DNA from 3 places in the Devosia sp. MC521 genome. Region 1 is predicted to be linked to each of the others. Evidence: predicted binding sites of a transcription regulator. Region 1 holds the regulator's gene; each other region holds the start of a gene.
The links. The regulator LexA, encoded in region 1, represses DNA repair genes until DNA is damaged. The targets are predictions, from matches to a motif close to TGTTCNNNNTGTGTTCNG.
Positions count from the first base shown of each region.

Region 2: the regulator LexA is predicted to act here: its motif matches at 2,602-2,619, upstream of H4N61_RS02510 (PA0069 family radical SAM protein).
Region 3: the regulator LexA is predicted to act here: its motif matches at 2,170-2,187, upstream of H4N61_RS15440 (helicase-related protein).

Region 1 covers NZ_CP059902.1:1,630,901-1,637,947, reverse strand. The annotation lists gene H4N61_RS07825 (ABC transporter permease) at 13-960, opposite strand; gene H4N61_RS07820 (ABC transporter permease) at 963-2,045, opposite strand; gene H4N61_RS07815 (ABC transporter ATP-binding protein) at 2,042-3,571, opposite strand; gene H4N61_RS07810 (BMP family protein) at 3,635-4,633, opposite strand; gene lexA (transcriptional repressor LexA) at 4,966-5,685, shown strand; gene H4N61_RS07800 (IlvD/Edd family dehydratase) at 6,071-7,047, opposite strand, start outside.
Region 2 covers NZ_CP059902.1:515,754-522,800, reverse strand. The annotation lists gene H4N61_RS02525 (MFS transporter) at 1-276, shown strand, start outside; gene moaB (molybdenum cofactor biosynthesis protein B) at 254-790, shown strand; gene H4N61_RS02515 (MDR family MFS transporter) at 833-2,338, opposite strand; gene H4N61_RS02510 (PA0069 family radical SAM protein) at 2,692-3,840, shown strand; gene H4N61_RS02505 (HAD-IA family hydrolase) at 3,837-4,514, opposite strand; gene H4N61_RS02500 (hypothetical protein) at 4,576-5,157, opposite strand; gene H4N61_RS02495 (ribonuclease HII) at 5,334-5,942, shown strand; gene H4N61_RS02490 (site-specific DNA-methyltransferase) at 6,103-7,047, shown strand, end outside.
Region 3 covers NZ_CP059902.1:3,204,831-3,211,877, reverse strand. The annotation lists gene rsgA (ribosome small subunit-dependent GTPase A) at 1-876, shown strand, start outside; gene H4N61_RS15445 (IS1 family transposase) at 1,329-1,745, opposite strand; gene H4N61_RS15440 (helicase-related protein) at 2,289-5,174, shown strand; gene H4N61_RS15435 (RNA-binding S4 domain-containing protein) at 5,181-5,588, shown strand; gene fdxA (ferredoxin FdxA) at 5,741-6,079, shown strand; gene H4N61_RS15425 (CarD family transcriptional regulator) at 6,441-7,010, shown strand.

The DNA.
Region 1 (7,047 bases):
ACTCGCAGGAAATTAGTGACGCTGGCCTTTGAACCATGGCTGCAACAGCGCGCGCGGATAGTCCGCACGTCGCGCAACCAGAACCAAGGCTACGATGGACAGCAAATAGGGCAGCATCAGGAACACCTGCCCGGGAACAACTTGGCCGATTTCGGCCTGCAGACGGATTTGGAAGGCGTCGAAAGCACCGAACAGCAGCGCCCCGAGCAAAGCCTTGCCCGGCTGCCAGGAGGCGAACACCACGAGCGCGATACAGATCCAGCCACGGCCGTTGACCATGCCAAAGAAGAAGGCGTCGAAGGCCGACATGGTGAGGAACGCCCCACCCAGCGCCATCAGCGCCGAGCCAGCAACAACCGCACCAATGCGCAGCGCTTGCACCGAAAGCCCCTGCGCTTCAACCGAAGCCGGGTTGTCGCCCACAGCGCGGATCGCCAGCCCAAGCGGGGTGCGATAGAGCACGAAGGCCACAAGGATCACGAAGGCAATCGCCAGCATGGTCAGAGAAGTCTGCTGGAACAGCGCCGGGCCGATGAATGGCAGGTCCGAAAGCACCGGAATATCAAGCGGCTGGAACGGGGTAATACGCGGTGGCGAGGTCACATTCGGCAGCGCCGTGCGATAGGTGAAGTAGGATAGGCTGGTCGCCAAAAGCGTAATGCCAATGCCCGACACGTGCTGCGATAGGCCGAGCACAACGGTCAGCCCAGCATGCAGCAGGCCGAAGATCGCACCAACCAGCATGGCAACGATAACGCCGCCCCACAGCCCTGCTCCGAGGAACACGGCGAGCCAACCGGCCATGGCGCCAGCAACGAAAATGCCCTCAATCCCGAGATTGAGCACCCCTGCCCGCTCACAGATCAGCGCGCCCAAGACGCCAAAGATCAGCGGCGTGGCGATACGGATTGCTGCAGCCCAGAAATTGGCCGAACCGATGATTTCGAATACGACGTCCATTCTTACGCCTCCGCACCAGACTTGGCTTTGCGTTCAAAGCGAACGCGGAAGCGCAGGAAGAATGTACCGACCAGCACACAGAGCAGCGACAGCGCCACAACGAGGTCAGCGAGATAGTTCGAAATGCCGGTCGCACGGCTCATCGAGTCCGCACCCACAAAGACCGAGGCCACGAACAGCGCCGCAAACACGGTGCCAATCGGCGAAAGCCCCGCAAGCATGGCCACGACAATCCCCGAATAGCCAAAGCCCGGCGAGAGATCAGCCGAGAGATAGCCCTTTACGCCTGCAACCTCGGACACACCGGCAAGACCGGCGAGACCACCCGAAATTAGCGCCACTTTCAGCATGGTCGCATTGACCGGGATGCCTGCGAACTTAGCCGCATCGCGGTTCTCGCCCACGGCCTTGATCTCGAAGCCGAGCACGGTCTTGCGCACGAGAATCCAAAGAACAATGGCCGCGCCAATACCGACGATCAGCCCCCAGTGCATCCGCAGACGGGGAATGAGCTTGGAGAATTTTGCTTCCGCGTCGAGCGGGATGGATTGCGGCCAGCCCATCGCCAGAGGGTCTTTCAACGGCCCTTCGATCAGCATCTGCACAAAGAGAATAACGACGAAGTTCAGCAGTAGCGTAATTACCACCTCATCAGCGCCAAAGCGCTGCTTGAGCATGGTTGGCACCACCATCATCATGCCGCCGCAGATAAAGCCCGCGATCATCACCGTTGGGATCATCAACGCTGGCGGCATCTGCAGCAAGCCGCTCCCAACGAGCACCGCCGCGAGCGCGCCTATATAGAGCTGGCCTTCCGCGCCGATATTCCAAAGCTTCGCCCGGAACGCGACTGCGCAGGCGAGCCCGGTCAGGATAAGCGGCGTCGCCCGGTTCAGCGTTTCGGAAAACGCGAACATCGAGCCAAACGCGCCCTGCACCATCAGGCCATAGGCCGTAATCGGGTTTTGCCCCGCAGCCAGAACAGGAATAGCCACCAGCAAGAGCGCGGCAATGCCGGAGCCAAGCGAAACCAGCAGTTTGAGCGCGACAGAAGCGTCAGCGCGGTTTTCAAGACGCAAACTCATGCTGCCTGCCCTGCCATCAACAAACCAATCGTACCGCGGTCGAGCTTTTCGCTAGGGCCAGCGTCGCTGACCTCCCCGGCGTGAACCACAAGGAAGCGATCCGCCAGCGCGAACAATTCGTCCAGGTCTTCCGAAATCACCATCACGGCGGCGCCACGGTCACGCGCTGCAATAATGCGGCGATGGACTTCCGATTGCGCGCCAACGTCGAGGCCGCGTGTGGGCTGGTTCGCCAGAATAACGCGCGGCGAACGCTCCAAAACGCGCGCCAAAATCAGCTTCTGCACATTGCCGCCAGAGAGCAGCCGCGCTTCGGCGTCCGGCCCCGGGCAACGCACGTCATAGGCCGCAATCGCTTCCGTCGCCCGCTCCTGCATGGCTTTACGATTGAGCAGGCCATAGCGCGAGTACGGCGCGCTGCGCACTTCCTCAATGGCAATATTGTCGGCAACACTCATCGTGCCAACAGCGCCGTCATGCTGGCGGTCTTCCGGCATACGCGCCACACCAGCCTGAACCAGCGCACGCGGGTCCGCCTTGGTCAGCGCTTCGCCGTAAAGACGCACTTCGCCAGCATCCGGAACAGCAAGCCCCGAGATCAGTGCCGCAATGCCCGATTGGCCATTGCCCGACACACCGGCCAGACCGATGATTTCGCCAGCCTTGAGTTCAAAGCTGACATTGCGCAGCGATTGACGGGTCGAGCCCTGCTTGAGCGACACATTGGCAAAGCTCATCAGCGGCTCGCGCGGCGTTGCGGGCGTGCGCTTCACTTCAGCCACAGCCTTGCCCACCATCAAATCGGCAATATCGCGCCGATCAGAATTTGCAGTGACGAGCTCACCCGCCTTGCGGCCGCCCCGCAGAACCAGAATACGGCTCGATACGGAGAGCACTTCTCCCAGCTTGTGAGAGATAAAAATAACGCCCAGCCCATTCGCAGCCAAGCGGCGCAGAACGGTGAAGAGCCCTTCGGACTCTTGTGGGGTCAGAACCGCGGTGGGTTCATCCAGAATAAGCACGCGGACATTGCGATAGAGCGCCTTCAAGATTTCAACGCGCTGCTTTTCGCCTACGGTGAGGCTGGCGACAGGACGGTCGAGGTCCACATCAAGCCCACTCTCCGCAATAATGGCTTCCACCTTCTTGCGCGCCGTAGATTTGCCGCCAAGCGCAAACATGCCCTCGGTGCCAAGACGAATATTGTCGAGCCCGCCGAGGTTTTCCGCCAGCGTAAAATGCTGGTGGACCATGCCAATACCGGCTTTCAACGCCGCGCCAGGCGAACCGGCAGGCAAAATTTGAAGGCCAGCCTCGCTCGCAACACGAACCACACCCTCATCCTGCACATAGTGCCCGAAGAGAATGTTCATCAATGTCGTCTTGCCGGCGCCATTTTCCCCCAGAAGGGCTAGGATTTCGCCCCGCTTGAGACTGAGATTAATCCCGTCATTCGCGGTGAGTTTGCCAAAGCGCTTGGTGATACCCTCAAGTGAGAGCACCACATCCCCCTGTTGGTCGGTCATTGCCGCCCCCAAAAAATAGAATAGGCCGGGCGTGGGAAAACCCACACCCGGCCAGAAAAAGGATTACATGCTGGAGCTTGGTTCAGCGTCGTTGATGTCGACCTTGAAAGTACCAGCAAGGATTTCAGCTTCCTTGGCCTTAGCGGCAGCTACTGCTTCCGCACCAGCAAGCGCTTCATCATAAACTGCGCTCGAACCACCGTGCTCGAGGAAGGCATAAATGCCGTAATCCGAAGCGGTGAAACTGCCAGCCTTAATGTCGGCAATTGCTTTGTTGATCATTGGCTCGCCGTGCCACAGCGCCGACGCCAGAATGGTGCCTGGGTAATCCGCTGCGGTGTCGATCACGTTGCCGATGGCCAGAACGCCGCGTTCCTTGGCAGCGTCAGACACGCCAAAACGCTCTGCGTAAAGAATGTCAGCGCCCGCATCGATCATAGCGAATGCCGATTCCTTGGCCTTCGGAGGATCGTACCAAGAGTTGATGAAGCTCACCGAGAACTTCACCTCTGGGTTGACCGAGAGTGCGCCCTGCATGAAGGCATTCATCAGACGGTTCACTTCTGGAATAGCGTAACCACCGATCATGCCGATCTTATTGGTTTCGGTCTTCATGCCCGCAACCATGCCGGTCAAATAGCTTGGTTCTTGGATGAAGTTGTCGAAGGTGGCGAAGTTTGGCTCAACTGGCTGGAGCGAGGACCCCATCAGGTACATCACTTCTGGGTATTCTTCCGCAACGGCACGCGCTGGCTGTTCAACGCCGAAGGCTTCACCGATCACCAGCTTAGCGCCCTGCTCCGAATATTCGCGCATGACGCGTTCATAGTCGGTGTTCGACACGTTTTCCGAATACACATATTCGATCTCGCCGCGTTCCTGCGCTGCGATCAGCGCGAGATGGAGGCGCGATGCCCACTGCTGCTCAACCGGAACGGTCCACACAGCTGCAATCTTGGTCACATCCTGCGCCAATACCGACCCGGTCAGCGACAGAGCTGCGACGCCGAGTGCGGCCGCCGAAAGAAAGGCGCGTCGACCGAATTTCGTTAGAGCGGTCATTTTAACCCCCAATGAGTGTGCAAAAAACGAACAAAAATCTCTCCTGCCTATCTAGCGAGCGAACACGCTTGGTTGGCAAGTTGAAAATTAAGGTTTTTTAAATCTGTTCCGTCTTGCTGACGAGTCGCATTTGCTCCTCAACGCCGCACTGTGCCTGTGACGCGTTTACGCATGTTTGGGGCTCGGGCTTGGATCGGCCAAAATCACACATCTATGCATGCGCATATTACAGCCGTTTGGCAGTTCTGACAGGAACATGGCAACACTTGCAGAACATTTGAGGAACACATATAGTCGTTCCGTCTATGTTCCGATTCTGGGGTCTGGGGCCGATGCTGACGAAAAAACAACACGAATTGCTGATGTTCATCCATGAGCGGATGAAGGAGAGCGGTATTCCTCCGTCATTCGACGAGATGAAGGATGCGCTTGATCTGGCGTCCAAATCCGGCATTCATCGTCTCATCACTGCCCTCGAAGAGCGCGGCTTTATCCGCCGCCTTCCCAATCGCGCCCGTGCGCTCGAAGTGGTGAAGCTACCGGATTCGATGAACCCGACCTTGGGCGGCCGCAAGGCAAAGTTCGAGCCCAGCGTCATTGAAGGCACTCTCGGCAAGGTCGCCGCGCCCCCAGCGCGTGCACTTCCATCCGCCGCTGACGATTATGCGCGCCCCATCTCCATTCCGGTTATGGGCCGCATTGCAGCAGGCACGCCCATTGAGGCAATCCAGACCCACTCGCACACCATCGCTGTACCGCCAGAAATGCTCGGCTCAGGCGAACACTACGCATTGGAAGTGCGCGGGGATTCGATGATCGACGCAGGCATTTTTGATGGCGACACGGTCCTCATCAAAAAGCAGGATACGGCTTCAAACGGCGAAATCATCGTGGCCCTTGTCGACGATGAGGAAGCAACCCTGAAGCGTCTGCGCCGCAAGGGCGATACGGTCGCTCTGGAAGCGGCAAACCCGGCCTATGAAACCCGTATCTTCCCGCCCGATCGGGTCCGGGTTCAAGGCCGTCTGGTCGGCCTGATGCGGAAGTACTGAATTGGCGGAGGGGCAAGTTGAAAAACTCTGCCCCTTTGTTCTGCGCAGCGTTGGTTCTTGTAACACGCCTCCACGATACTCCCCGCGCCCCGGAGTGGCGTATATTCTTCCAACGCCCGCTCGCCGACCTTCGACATCACAGGCGCTGAGCCAGTACACGCGCAAAGCCGAGCATTGCGCTCACGGCTAAGCCCGAGCGCCGCCTCCATTTTCATATATCCCCGCTCTAAAGAACGCGCCCCTTCGCGCCCTAAAAGGCCATGTCCGCGCCAAAGCTGACGCCCATAAGTGCCAGCCAAAAGCCACAGATAGGCCAATCGCGGCCACGCTGGCTGGACGCATAAAAAGGCCCGCTTTCGCGGGCCCTTTCTCACGCATATCGCGCTTAGTGATTGTCGCGTGGCAGACCTTCGGTCTGGGCAATGCGCTGGTACTTGTCGGCACCACGCAGAATGGCGCCGTCGCCCAATTGGCCGACCAGGCCGCGTTGGATTTCCTGCCAAGGGGTCTGATGCTTGGGGAATTTATATCCGCCCTCTGCATTCAGATCCAAACGGCGAGCAGCGATTTCCTCGTCCGAGATGAGGATGTCAGCTTCCCCCTTATTGAGGTCGATCCGCACCCGGTCGCCCGTCCGCAGGATCGCGAGGTTGCCACCAGCCGCCGCTTCAGGCGACGCGTTGAGGATCGAAGGCGAACCCGACGTGCCCGACTGACGACCATCACCGATACAAGCAAGGGACGAAATGCCCTTCTTAATCAGATAGCTAGGCGGACGCATGTTCACGACTTCCGCAGCGCCTGGATAGCCGATTGGCCCCGCACCGCGCATGAACAGCAGCGTGTGTTCATCGATAGCGAGCGAGGGATCGTCGATCCGGTGGTGATAGTCTTCAGGACCATCAAACACCACCGCCTTGCCCTCAAACATGCCCGGATGCTGCGGATCCGAGAGATAGCGCTCGCGGAACTCGGGGCTGATCACCGAAGTCTTCATAATGGCGTTGTCGAAGAGGTTCCCGCGCAACACGAGGAAGCCCGCTTCCGCCTTCATCGGATTGTCGAAATGACGGATGACCTTGTCGTCTTCAATCGGACGATTTCGGCAGTTTTCGCCAATCGATTTGCCGTTCACGGTTGGGGCGTTCTCGTGGATAAGCTTTTGTTTCATCAGCTCATTCACCACCGCAGGCACACCGCCCGCGTGGTAATAGTCCTCACCGAGATATTCACCCGCTGGCTGCAAGTTCACCAAGAGCGGCACCTTGTGCCCATGCTCCTGCCACTCGTCGATATTGAGGTCGACACCAATATGCTTGGCAATCGCATTGATATGGATTGGCGCATTGGTCGAGCCGCCGA
Region 2 (7,047 bases), 1.1 Mb from region 1:
CAAATTGCGCCGATGGCGCTGTTTATGGTGACGGCAACCTTCCACGCGCTGGTCGCCACTTTTGCACTGCTGCGTATGCGCGCCCGCAAATCGAAAGATGCGTCGGAACGCGCGCCGTTCAAACCAATGGGGACTGAGACGCCAGAAACGGTGAACCTTGATCCGCGCAGTGACATCGAAGCGTCGCAGGATTTTTCTGTTGCGAGCGAAGAAGCTGTGCCAGAGGAACTGCGGAACACGAATGGAGACGGCTATGTTCAAGGCAGCAAGGTTTGACGATCGGGCGTTTCGTCCCCTTACCATAGCAGTCGTGGCGGTTTCCGATACACGTACTCTGGAAACTGACACTGGCGGCGCGCTGTTAAAGTCACTGCTCGAAGCGGATGGCCACATCTGCTTTGAGCGCGTGGTAGTGCGCGACGACATTCAAAAGATCCGCGCCGTGGTACAGGGCTTTGTCGCCAACCCCGATGTTGACGTGGTCCTGACCACCGGCGGCACCGGGTTTTCGGGGCGCGATGTGACCCCAGAGGCAATCGAGCCTTTGTTCGATAAGCGCATGGAGGGGTTCTCCGTGCTCTTTCACCAATATTCGGCCACCACGGTGGGCACGAGCTCGATCCAATCGCGGGCGACTGCGGGGTTGATTGGCGAGACCTTTGTGTTCTGCCTACCGGGTTCGCGCGGCGCCTGCCGCGATGCGTGGGAGGGTATTCTCACTCACCAGCTCGATTACCGGCACAAGCCGTGCAACTTCGTCGAGCTGATGCCCCGGCTCTCGGAACGATAACAGCATAAAAAAACGGCGCCTGAGGGCGCCGTTTCTTTTTCATTAGTGGCCAGCGAAACCTTCGCCCGGACCTTCGCCTTCCGGCTTTTTGACAAACCAAGCGGCAATCAGCATCAGCACGGTGGCAATGCCACCGCAGATGAAGCTGGCTCGAACGCCTGCGGCCATAGCTTCTACCGGGGCAATGCCCTCAGCCATTTGTGCGGCAGAGGTCAGGCTCATCAGCGCCACGAAGAGCGCGATACCGGCGGCACCAGCAACCTGCTGCACCGAGCTCAGGGTCGCACTGGCGTGCGAGTAGAGCGGCTTAGGAACAGAACCCATTGCGGCGGTGAACATTGGGGTGAAGACAAACGCCAGACCAATGCTCATGATGATGTGGGCGGCGACAACCAGCCAGACCGGGGTATCGGTACCGACGAAGCTGAAGAACCACATGACAGCGGAAACGGCGAAGACACCCGGCACCATCAGCGGACGCGGACCGTATTGGTCATAGAGGCGACCAACGAGCGGCGCGAGAACGCCCATGATCAGACCACCGGGCAGCATCAGCATGCCGGTCTGCAGCGTATCAAGACCGAGAACCTGCTGGGTGTAGAGCGGCAGCATGATCGAGGAACCGAGCAGCGCCACCATCGCCAAAGAGGCGGTGACCAGCGAGACAGAGTAATTGCCGTGGGTCAGAACGCGCAGATCAAGCAGAGCCTTGTCGGACTTCTGGAGCTGGATCTGGCGCCAGACGAAAATGGCCATAGCGACAACGCCGACGACCACTGGAACCCAAGCCGGCATCGACGCGCCCTGCTCGGCGGCGTGTTCAACACTACCGCCATGACCGCCACCGCCCAAACTGGAGAGACCGAAGACCAGACCACCAAAACCGAGAGCCGACAGGATCACCGAGATGACGTCGAGCGGGGTCTTGCGTGGTTCGGAAACGTTCTGAACCTTGAGGTAGCCGACGACCAGCGTAACAATCGCAATCGGCAGGGTGAAGTAGAACATATAGCGCCACGCGAAGTGGGCGAGGATGAAACCACCAATGGTCGGGCCAATGGCAGGCGCCACCGACATAACGATGGAGATATTGCCCATCACCTTGCCACGACCATTTGCAGGAACCAGCGACATAACGGTGGTCATCAGCAGCGGCATCATGATCGCGGTGCCAACGGCCTGCACGACACGACCGACAATCAGCAACTCAATGCCTGGCGCAATCGCACAAATCAAAGTGCCGACCGAGAAAATCGAGATCGACGCCGTGAAAATCGGACGCGTGTGGAAGCGCTGGAGCAAATAGCCGGTGATCGGGATCACGATGGCCATAGTCAGCAAAAATGCTGTCGTCAGCCACTGGGCAGAACCAGCCGTGATGTTGAGATCAATCATGAGCTGCGGAATGGCAACGCTCATGATGGTCTCGTTCAAGAACATGACAAAGGCCGACACCAGCAAAAGGGCTATGACCAGATTATTGCGCGCCGCATCTTCCGGCTGGTGTGGCGCAGCCTTAACGGCTCCGTCCATCGTCGCTTGCGACATCGTATTACCTCAAAAAATAAGCGCAAACAGAACCGACGACGGGAGGCCGCTCTGGTTCAGTTGCGATGCAGTGTCTAATTTCGGTGTCAGGTCATGTCAGTAGGATGACACTAGGGCATCCAACGCGCCTTGGGCGTCTTGGAGAACTGCGAGTGAGCAAGACAGAGCCAAGTTCTCTATGCCCCTTGCCTCCCTTCGTAAAGTCTTGAAGTGCATGGCAGCCTTGACCATATGACGCACAAAGACACCTCGCGGAACTTATTTGTTCTTGTTACGTTCTCCTAATTAACCTAATGAGAAGATGTCGGCTGAAGAGCGCGATTCTTCCGTCGGGTTTGAGCTGGAGACACCAGATGGCGCTTTATCAGGCCCCCTCTTTCGAAGCATTGGAACGTCTTAGCCGCAGCAGGGATGCAGACCTGACGCGCCGCGAACTGGTCAACCCGGATCGTATTCGCGGGCGCGGTGCGCAGTCCAATGCCAGTGGCCGATTTGAAGCGTTCCAGCGCGAAAGTTTTGACGATGGTTGGGACAATGTAGAGCCCATGCCGGTGTTCGAAACGGTGGAACACACCGAACGCGCCAAATCGATCATTACCAGCAACGACAGTCCCGATATCGCCTTTGAGCGGTCCATCAATGCTTATCGCGGTTGCGAGCATGGATGCTCTTATTGCTTTGCGCGGCCAAGCCACGCCTATCTCGGGCATTCGGCCGGGATTGATTTTGAGCGCGATATTTATGTGAAGACCAATGCGGTTGAGACGCTCAAGGCCGAGTTCGCCGCCAAGAATTATCGTCCAAAGCCAATTGCCATGGGCACCAATACCGACCCCTACCAGCCAGCCGAGCGCAAGCACCAGCTGACCCGTGGGATTTTGGAGGTGATGCTGGAGACCAAGCATCCGGTGATGATCACCACAAAATCGGCCCTTATTCTGCGCGATCTCGATCTACTGGAGAAATTGGCAAAGCTTGGACTGGCCAAAGTTGCGATTTCGGTGACGTCGATGGATCACAAGCTGAGCCGCAAGATGGAGCCGCGCGCCTCATCGCCTGCCCGTCGGCTTGAGGCCATAAAGGGGTTGAGTGAGGCCGGGATACCGACCGCAATTTTTGCGTCGCCCATGATCCCGGCGATCAATGATATGGAATTGGAGCGCATTCTCGATGCGGGCAAGGCGCAAGGAGCGATCAGCGCGCAGATGATCTTGCTGCGCCTGCCCGGCGAGGTGCGCGATGTGTTCCGCGAATGGCTGTTGCGCCACTTCCCTGACCGCGTACGGCATGTGCTTTCGCTGGTGCGCGATACGCACGCGGGGAAAGATTATGACTCGCGCTTTGGTACGCGCATGACCGGCGAAGGCCCATATGCCACGCTGCTGAGCCAGCGCTTTGAAAAGGCCCGGGAGCGCTATGGGCTCGACGCCAAGCTGCCACCACTGCGCAATGATCTTTTCGTGGCGCCCAAGCTCGAAACCAATCAGCTGAGCCTTTTCTAAGCGGCTAGCACTTTTGATTTGATCAGATCGAGTACGGCGGGATTGGTGTAGTCCGGCGTGGCAAGGGTCGCGCCTGCTTTGCGCAGTTCGCTTTCGGAAATGCCGGTGGCGAGGCCAATTGTGGTAATGCCTGCACCTGTGGCCGAGGCTATGCCGGTGCGAGAGTCCTCGAATGCGACGCTGTTGGCCGCCACCGCGTTGAGGTGGCTAAGGCCTGTCAGGTAAGGCAGTGGGTGCGGCTTACCCTGCGCCAGATCATCGGCTGAGATGATGTGCGAAAAATACGACCGCGCCTTGATGCCATCGATGATGAGGTCGGCATTGGCCATTGGGGCATTGGTAACAGCGGCCATGGGAATGGCGTGACTGCGTGCCCATTCGAGTAGATCCATCAAGCCCGCGAGCGGCTCAATCGAAGTCGCGACCAATTCGCGGAACAGCGCTTCCTTGCCGTCGAGAATTTGCTTACGGCGCTCGAGGCTTTCGCCGGGAATGAAATGGGCAGCGATGGCTTCATTGGCGAAGCCTTGAATATGTTTGGCGTAGATCTCGTGGTCAATGACATGCCCATAAGGGCCAAACACCTGATTAAAAGCCGCGAGATGGATCGGATCGCTCTCCATCAAAGTGCCATCAATATCAAACAGTAAGCCAGCGCCGAGATTAAGGGTCATATCCAAGCCTTCAATTGCGAGGCTCGGTTAGCACATGGCAACAGAGGCGTCATCTCTGGACTTAGTATTGGGCGACCTTGCGCGCGTGCGTAGACATAAAGTCCAGCGAAGCTAGGACGCCTTGTGTCGAAAGGCGCGTTTCGACCGGGCGTATCTGGCCGACGACCGGCACCGAGAGGATGAGCGCGTTGCGCTCTTTCATGTGCTCCAAAACTGTCGCAGACAGCGCTTCATCAGCGATAAAGAACTGATTGATGGTGTTGTCTCGGATTTCCAACGAGGTACCCATCTTCAGCGCAATCGGCGGGAGGTTGGTGAACTTGAGCTGTATGGGTCGCGACTGGTCATAGCTCAGCTTGTCGGCAGCGACAGTGATGGCGATATCGGTCGCGCCATCTAAGCGGTTGAGCACCATTGTCAGCTTATAGACGGGCAGGTTTGCCGAATTCATCTCTTGGCTCGCGGTACTCGCAAAGCACGAGTAGCCGTACCAGGAGTTCGCTTCTTCATCGATGAAATTGGGACAGGCAGCGAGCCAATCGCGATTGTATTCGCGATACTCGCCCGACGAATGCTGAAACGGCTGAGCGGCGGCTGAGACGCAAAACAGCAATGGGACAAGAGCGAAACCAGATCGACGCACGTGAACTCCTCTCCTTTGCTCCTCAACCAGACTCTTGTATCAACCTGCTGGGCTTGCCGATACCAACAATCGGCTTGGTTTGAGGTATCCCTATGGCAAAGCGAAAAGATCTTCACACAGCTCCAGCAGATCTTTTCACCGCCCCCGCTGCCGGGCCGGACTTTAGCCATGAGACCATGCTGCTCGATCGCGGCGCACTTTATGTTGCCGGTGTCGATGAGGCAGGACGAGGTCCCCTTGCAGGGCCCGTGGTGGTTGCGGCTGTTCGCCTGGACCCCAACCGCATCCCGCAAGGGCTCAACGACAGTAAGAAGCTAACCGAGGCCAAGCGCGAGGCGCTTTATGAAGAGATCATGGCCTGCGCCGACGTCGCTATCGTGAGCGCGCCGCCGACAGACATTGAAACCCTCAACATTCGTGGGGCGACGCTTGCGGCTATGGCCAAGGCCGTTGCAGCCCTTCCGCAAAAGGCCGACCGCGCGCTTATCGATGGGCGCGATGTGCCACCGGCCCTGCCCTGTCCCGGAATTGCTCTGGTCGGTGGCGACGGGCGCAGCGTGTCGATTGCGGCGGCATCTATTGTCGCCAAGGTCACGCGCGACCGCATGTGTGCCATTATGGATGCTGACGCGCCCCATTTTGGCTTTTACTGCCACAAGGGATATGGCACCGCTGCGCATATGAAGGCCTTGAAATTAAACGGCCCATGTCGCCACCACCGCAGTGAATTCGCCCCAATAGCGGCCCTGCTTGCGGCAGGTAATGCGAGAGAATTGGAGAATTAACTCCTCGCTAACCCATTAAGAACGCTCCATTAACTTCAGCACGCTATAACGGGCTTGTTAGTATTGCGTTAGGGTTAAGAGCATGTTGAGTACCGCGCGTACGGTCGCCAAGACCGATGCGGAAAGGGAGACTTCACGTCTTCCGATCGATACTGTCCTCATGGGCGATTGCATCGACCATATGAACAGCTTGCCGGCCGGCTCTATCGATCTCATTTTCGCAGATCCCCCATACAATTTGCAGCTGGAACAGGGCCTCACCCGCCCGGACCAGAGCAAAGTCGACGCCGTCGATGACGATTGGGACAAGTTTGAAAGCTTCGCCCATTACGATGAGTTCACACGCGCTTGGATGGCTGCTGCCCGCCGCGTTTTGAAGCCCGATGGGGCGATGTGGGTCATCGGCTCCTACCACAACATTTTCCGCGTTGGCACGGCATTGCAGGACCTTGGGTTCTGGATGATGAACGACATCGTTTGGCGCAAGGCCAATCCGATGCCGAACTTCCGTGGCACACGCTTTACCAATGCGCATGAGACGCTGATCTGGGCTGCCAAAAGCCAGAAGAGCCGCGTCACCTTCAACTATGAAGCCATGAAGCTGGCCAATGACGACACGCAGATGCGGTCTGACTGGCTCTTCCCGATCTGCACCGGCAATGAGCGCCTCAAGGGTGAAGACGACAGCAAGCTGCATCCGACGCAGAAGCCGGAAGCGCTGCTGTTCCGCATCCTGAACGCGACCACTAAGCCAGGCGATATTGTGCTCGATCCATTCTTCGGCACCGGCACAACTGGCGCGGTCGCTCGCAAATTGGGTCGTCACTTTATTGGGATCGACCGCGAAGAAAATTACATCAAGGGTGCACGTGAGCGTATCGCCGCCATTCGCCCAGGTGTTTTCGAAGCGCTGCAACAGATTAAGCCGAAGCGCAAAGAAACGCGCATTCCATTCGGTTCCTTGGTTGAACAGGGACTAATTGAAGTCGGCGCTGAACTTTTTGATAGCCAACGACGTTTCACTGCCATGGTTCGTGCAGACGGCTCACTCGTCTCAGGCCACCATCAGGGTTCGATCCACAAGGTCGGCGCTCTGGTGACTGGA
Region 3 (7,047 bases), 1.6 Mb from region 1:
GTGCCATTGCGGATCGATGGCGTGCATCGCCGGCGATTGACGGGGTTGTCAGCCGCCGGTCAGATCCAGCTCGAGCTGCCGCCGCACACCAATACTGGTGATTTTGCAGTGGGCGATTGGGTGTTGGCCGAGCCCATTACCTCTCTCCTCGTGCGCAGGCTCGATCGCAAAACCGTGCTGGAGCGCAGCGCTGAAGGGCGTAAGCCGATGCAGCTGGTGGCGGCCAATGTCGACACGCTGCTCATCGTTGCCTCGTGCAATGCGGACTTTAACCTCGCGCGCCTCGAACGCTATTTGGCCTTTGCCAATGAGGCGGGCGCAGAGCCTGCCGTCGTGCTGACCAAGGCCGATCTGGCAGAGGATGTCGCGGCACTGGAACAGCAAGCCTCGGCGCTACAGCGTGGCCTGGCTGTCATCTCGCTCAATGCGCGCGAAGAAGACGCCGCGGCCAAGCTGCGCCCCTGGTGCGGACCGGGCGCAACCGTAGCGCTCGTCGGTTCATCGGGGGTGGGCAAGTCTACGCTCGTGAATACCCTTGTTGGTTCTGACGGGGGACACCCCCAGCTAACCGGCGCGGTCCGGCAGGGCGATGATAAAGGCCGCCACACGACGACCTCGCGATCACTCCATGCCATGGCAGGCGGTGGTTGGGTGATCGACACGCCGGGCGTCCGGAGCTTGCACCTCAAGGATGTGGCGCAGGGCCTCGATACGCTCTTTGCCGAGATCACCGAACTCGCGCCCTCGTGCAAATTCCGCAACTGTAGCCATGACCATGAGCCCGGATGCGCCGTGCGGGCGGCAGTCGCCGTTGGCGAGCTTGATCCAGAGCGCCTTGAGCGGTGGAAGAAACTGCAGGCTGAAAGCCGGGGGTAAGTCGGTTTTGAGCGGTGGCCCCACTCAGCGGGCAATGACTCTGGCTTGGTGGAAGGCCCCCTCACCCGACGCTGCGCGTCGACCTCTCCCCGTGGGGGCGAGGTGAAGAGGCTTGGGCTTGTTGCCCCCCACCCTCAGTCCCTCCCCTCCAGGGGGGACTGTTCATTTGGGACTCCTTATGAGGTGTCTGTTGAAGAACAGATTGAGCGTAATCTCGAGCATCTGCACTGTTTTGGAGACGCGCTTTGTCCGCCGATTGAACCGCGCAAGATTGTCCCTGATTGAGGAATTGGAGGACTCAATCAGGTGGGTTTGCGCCTTTGTTTCCAGATGTGGCACGGTCACGCCATTGCGCTTGAAAGCGAGTGCGTAACAAGAGTTGGCATCGGTAAAGATGGCCCCGATCTCACCCACAGCCTGAAGGGCCAAGCGGTAAGCCGTGATCGCACTTTCTACGCCTTTGTCACCGATGTGGTGGGCAACAACGCGGCGCTGTCTTCGGCTATAAACGGTCCAGATAACCGCTCGCTGCTGTTTTTTTGGACGTAGGTATAGATCTCGTCCATCTCAATAATATCGGGCCCGCTCGCTGGCGTACCGCGCTGAGCCGCAATCCGCTCTTGCAAGATGTCGTGCTCCTTGCGGATCCATTTAAGGACCGCGGCTGGGGAGGCCGAAAGGACGCGCCCAATGGCCCTAATGCCGGTGCCGTTGAGATACATCTGAACGGCCTGCGCTTTTGTCTCAGCGCTGAATTTAGGGGCGCGATCAGTAAAGTACCGACCACACTGCTTACAGCTAAATCGCTGGTAACCCGCCTTGAGGCCGCGCTTGACCGTGGCAGTGCTAGAACAATCTGGACAATCCATCTCAAACCCTCCGGCAAATCACCCCCAAGCAATCAAACTAGAATCCCAAATGAGCAAGTTGTAAACAGTCCCCCTCCAGGGGGAGGGAGGAAGAGCGGTGTTGGTGGAGAGCTGTGGAGAGGCGTCCCGTTTTGGAACGTCAATGGGCTGTTTTATCAATTTCAAACCTGAGACGCCTGCAATCCCTCGTTTGACGGTGTGAAGGGCTAAAATAGTTTGGCGACTGTGCAGTTTACCTCTTGGTCAGAAGTCTTACCAAACCCCAAAGATTAACGAAGTTTTCACCAAGCTGAACGGGTTTTGGGGATTGCGGGGAGATTGAGGGGCGCTGTGGACAGGCGCTTGTGTGTTGCGGGGATAAAATCGCTATATATAGCCGTGAACAAAAGCGGATTTATGCGTTGGCGTCGATTCGGTGCTGCTTCGTTCCAATTTTGTTCTGAGCGTTAAAATGCCAGCGATCACAGGGAAGACAGTGTGCTTTTCCGAGACGCGTGCGGAAGGTACTCGCAACTGCCGCAAGGACGGACTACATAGGCCCTAATGAGTTTCCGTCCTAACGCCCCGGTCAAGGCAATCCTTGGCCCAACAAACACTGGCAAGACCTACTTCGCCATCGAACGCATGTTGGCCCATCCCACCGGGATGATTGGTCTGCCGCTGCGCTTGCTGGCGCGCGAGGTCTATCAGCGCGTGGTCGAGCGTGTGGGCGTGCAGGCGGTGGCGCTGGTAACGGGCGAAGAACGCATCGTGCCGGAAAAGCCGCGCTATTGGGTGGCGACGGTTGAAGCCATGCCCACCGATATTCACGTCGATTGCGTGTGTATCGACGAAATCCAAACCGCGATCGACTTTGACCGCGGGCATGTGTTCACCGACCGCATTTTGCATACGCGCGGCTTGCAGGAAACCTTGCTGCTGGGGTCGCTGACCATGGCCGGGGTGATCTACAAGCTCGTGCCGCATGTCGAGATTATCGAGCGTCCGCGCTTTTCGCAGCTGACTTACTCGGGCTCAAAGAAGATGAGCCGCTTGCCAGCGCGTTCGGCCATTGTCGCGTTTTCGGCGCGGCAGGTTTACGCCATTGCCGAATTGATGCGCCGCGAACGCGGTGGCGCGGCGGTGGTGATGGGGGCGCTATCGCCCCGCACGCGTAATGCACAGGTGGAGCTCTATCAAAACGGGGATGTGGATTTCCTCGTGGCGACTGACGCCATCGGCATGGGGCTCAATTTGGATATTGGGCACGTCGCTTTTGCCGACGATAGCAAATTTGATGGGCGGCAGAGCCGTCCATTGACGCCGTCCGAACTCGGGCAAATCGCGGGCCGCGCCGGTCGTCACAAGCGTGACGGCACGTTTGGCGTGACCGGTGGGACCGAGGGATTCGACGAAGAATTGGTTATTGCGCTCGAAACACACGACTTCGAGCCGATAAAAGTGGTGCAATGGCGCAACAGCGCGCTAGATTTTTCATCTCTAGAGCGTCTGCATGCAACACTAGAAAAAGCGCCTAGCGACAGAACTTTAACCAGAGTTCCTGTGGCTACAGACCAATTGGCACTAGAATTTCTGGCCAGAAATGAGGCGGCAAGCCTCGTAAAAGGCCAGAATAGCGTCAAACTCCTCTGGGAATGTTGTCAGATACCTGATTATCAGGGCATCTCACCTGCTGCGCATGGTGAGATCGTAACGCGCATTTACTCGGACTTAAGGCGAAAAGGTTCTGTCAACGCAGACTGGATTGCCGAGCAGGTGCGCTTTTGCGACAATGCAGAGGGCGACATTGACACTCTGAGCAACCGGATTAAGCAAATCCGGACTTGGACCTTTGTCGCAAATCGTAAAAACTGGCTTGAAGACCCAATTCATTGGCGCGAAAAGACGCGAGACATAGAGGATCGACTGAGTGACGCTCTACATGAACGGCTCACACAGAGGTTCGTCGACAGGCGCACCAGCGTACTGCTCCGCCATCTGAAAGACAAACGTATGGTATCTCCCGAGATCAATGAACGTGGCGAAGTGCGGCTGGAAGGCCACCTCATCGGCACGCTCGAAGGCTTCCGCTTCACCCTTGCCCGAACAGAAGGCGACACTGACGCCAAGGGCGTTCGTACCGCGGCCGAGTCTGTGGTCGCGCCGGAGATTCACCACCGAGCCGACCGGCTCGCGGGTGCGCCGAACGAAGAATTTGTGCTGACGACCGATGGCCGTCTGCGCTGGCGCGGTGAAGTTGTGGCGGAACTAGCAGAAGGCGATAGCCTCTATCGTCCGCGTATCATCACTCTGGCTGACGAAAGCCTGACCGGTCCTGATTTGGACCGCGTGCAGGATCGTCTGTCGCTCTGGCTCCGCCACCACATCAACACCGTGCTTGAGCAGGTGATGAGCCTGGAAGCGCCGGCCGACGTTGAAGGCACCGCTCGCGGCATCGCCTATCGCCTGTTCGAAAACCTTGGCGTCATGCCACGCGCGGCAATGGCCGACGATGTAAAGGGTTTGGATCAGGACGAGCGCGGCAAGCTGCGTAAGCTGGGCATCAAATTTGGTGCTTACCACATCTACCTGCCGCTATCGCTCAAGCCCGCGCCTCGCGAGCTGGCACTGATTCTCTTCGCTTTGAAGAACGGTGGCGTGCGTCAGGCAGGCGTGACCGATATTCCGCACATCGTGCTGTCGGGCCGCACCTCCTTCCTCGTCGATCCTGAAGTCGATACGCGCCTTTATGAGGTTGCAGGCTTTAAGGTTGCCGGTAAGCGCGCTGTGCGTATCGATATTCTCGAACGCCTTGCCGATATCATTCGTCCGCTGATCGCGCTCGACGCATCGCGCCCATACCAGGGTGAGCTGCCAGTGGGTGCTGCCGAAGCCAATGGCTTCCGCGTCACGGTCGAGATGACCTCGCTGCTGGGTTGCTCGGGCGAAGATTTCGCCTCGATTCTCTCATCGCTGGGCTATCGCCTGCGCAAGACCGTAAAGGTTGCGGCGCCGGTTGAAGTCGTCGCGGATGCACCAGCGGCTGATGCTGCTGACGCGGTTGCTACCGAAGGGGCAGCGCCTGCTGCTGAAGCAGAAGTGGCTGCACCGGCTGCTCCAGCAGAGCCTGAGTTTGACGAAGTGTGGTTCCCAGGTGGCCGTCGCCACAATGAGAACAACCAGAATCGTCGTCCTGAAGGCCGTGGTCGTCGCCCAGAAGGTGAAGGTGCGCAGCAGCAGGAACGTCGTCCGAACGAGCGTCCGCGCAATAAGGGCCCACGTCGTCCTGAAGGCGAAGAGCGCAATACGCGTCCGGCTGGCAAGACTCGCCCAGAAAAGACCGAACGTCCGGAGAATCGCCGTCCTCCTCAGCGCGAAGAGCGCAAGGTGGCCTTCGATCCGAACAGCCCGTTCGCAAAGCTTGCCGCGCTGCGCGGCAAGTCCGAGTAAGACAAATTGGGACCGGGCGAGGTTCCGCTCCGCAAGGAGCGGCTCGACCGGTTCCTCTTTTTCTCGCGTGCCGTAAAGTCACGCACTCTGGCGCAAAAGATCATCGAAACCGGCGCCATCCGGGTCAATTCCGAAAAGACCGATAAAAGTGACCATAAGGTCGGCGCAGGCGATGTGCTGACGATGGCGCTGCACAATCGCGTGCTCGTCTGGCGCATTGTTGATCCGGGCGTAAGGCGGGGACCGGCAGCCGAAGCCCAAGGGCTCTATGAGGATCTCTCACCCCCACCTCTGCCGAAATCCGAGAAAAGCCCCTATGAGGCGGCGATTGCCGAGCGGGCACCGGGGGCAGGGCGTCCGACGAAAAAAGAGCGGCGCGACACCGATCGTCTGCGCGATGGGTTCGAGGAATAGAATAACGTATTCACCAAGAGCTGTTCTGCGCCAAACAGTCTCCCTTGCTAGCCTTGCGGCCTCGGCAAAAACACGTTAGCACCAAACCCAGTTGAGATTGGCCCGGTCCTGCCCAAGGCTAGGGTCGCTTCCCCACGGGAAATCCTGCAAATATGACTTACATTGTCACCGACAACTGCATCTCCTGCAAGTACACCGACTGCGTTGAAGTTTGTCCTGTAGACTGCTTCTACGAAGGCGAGAACATGCTGGTCATTCACCCGGACGAGTGCATCGACTGCGGTGTGTGTGAACCAGAATGCCCGGCCGAAGCGATCAAGCCCGATACCGAGCCAGGCCTCGACTCATGGCTTGAACTGAATCGGAAGTATGCAGCCGCTTGGCCTAATTTGACCGAACGTCGCGATCCTTTGGCGGAAGCAAAGGAACGTGATGGCGAAGAAGGTAAGCTCGAAAAGTACTTCTCTGAGACGCCCGGCGAAGGCGACTAAAGCTGCGTACACAACTTGCCGCCGCCGGTTTTTCTCGGCGGCGCAAGGGTTTGTTGGGAAAGGGCTAAACTGTGACGCGCGCGCGCTTGCGCAGTATTCGCGCTTTGATTAGTACCTTTTGATTCTGCCGAAATTTTATGCTATGGTACTCCCATAAGCAGTTGAGCCCGTCAGCACCGTGCCTTTAGGCACGATTTTTTTGACACACATCATCTGGTGAATGGCGCACGGAAAGCGGATCCGGGCGACCGTGAAGCTCTGCTGCCTGAAACGCTTCGGCGTTTGAGTAATTGAGTATCTATGGCAGGTCCTTGCCGCAAGGAACCGGCCATTGTGGGGCGTCAACAAGGAGTTCCAGCATATGGTAGCCAAGAAGCAGCAGCAGCGGCTTGGGTTCAAGACGGGCGAATTTGTCGTCTACCCAGCACATGGCGTCGGCGTGATCGTGTCGATCGAAGAGCAGGAAGTCGCCGGGCTAACCCTTGAGCTGTTCGTTATCAGCTTTGAACAAGACAAGCTGACACTGCGCGTCCCTACAGCAAAGATCAAGTCTGTTGGCATGCGTAAGCTGGCCGAAGACGAAGAAGTGAAGAAGGCGCTCGACACCGTTACCGGTCGCGCTCGCGTCAAGCGCACCATGTGGTCGCGCCGCGCTCAGGAATACGAAGCCAAGATCAACTCGGGCGATCTGATCGCTATTTCGGAAGTTGTTCGTGACCTCTATCGTTCTGAAGAACAGCCAGAGCAGTCCTATTCGGAACGCCAGCTGTTTGAACAGGCAATGGATCGCATGAGCCGTGAAATCGGTTCGGTGCGTAAGCTGACCCTGACCGAAGCTGTGCAGCTGATCGAAAAGCAGCTCGCCAAGAGCCCGAAGCGCACCAAGGCTGATGCCGCGGACGCTGATAGCGACGAAGAAGCTGCCGCGTAAGTTTCGACGACGCATTGAGATTAAAAGGGTCGGTGGT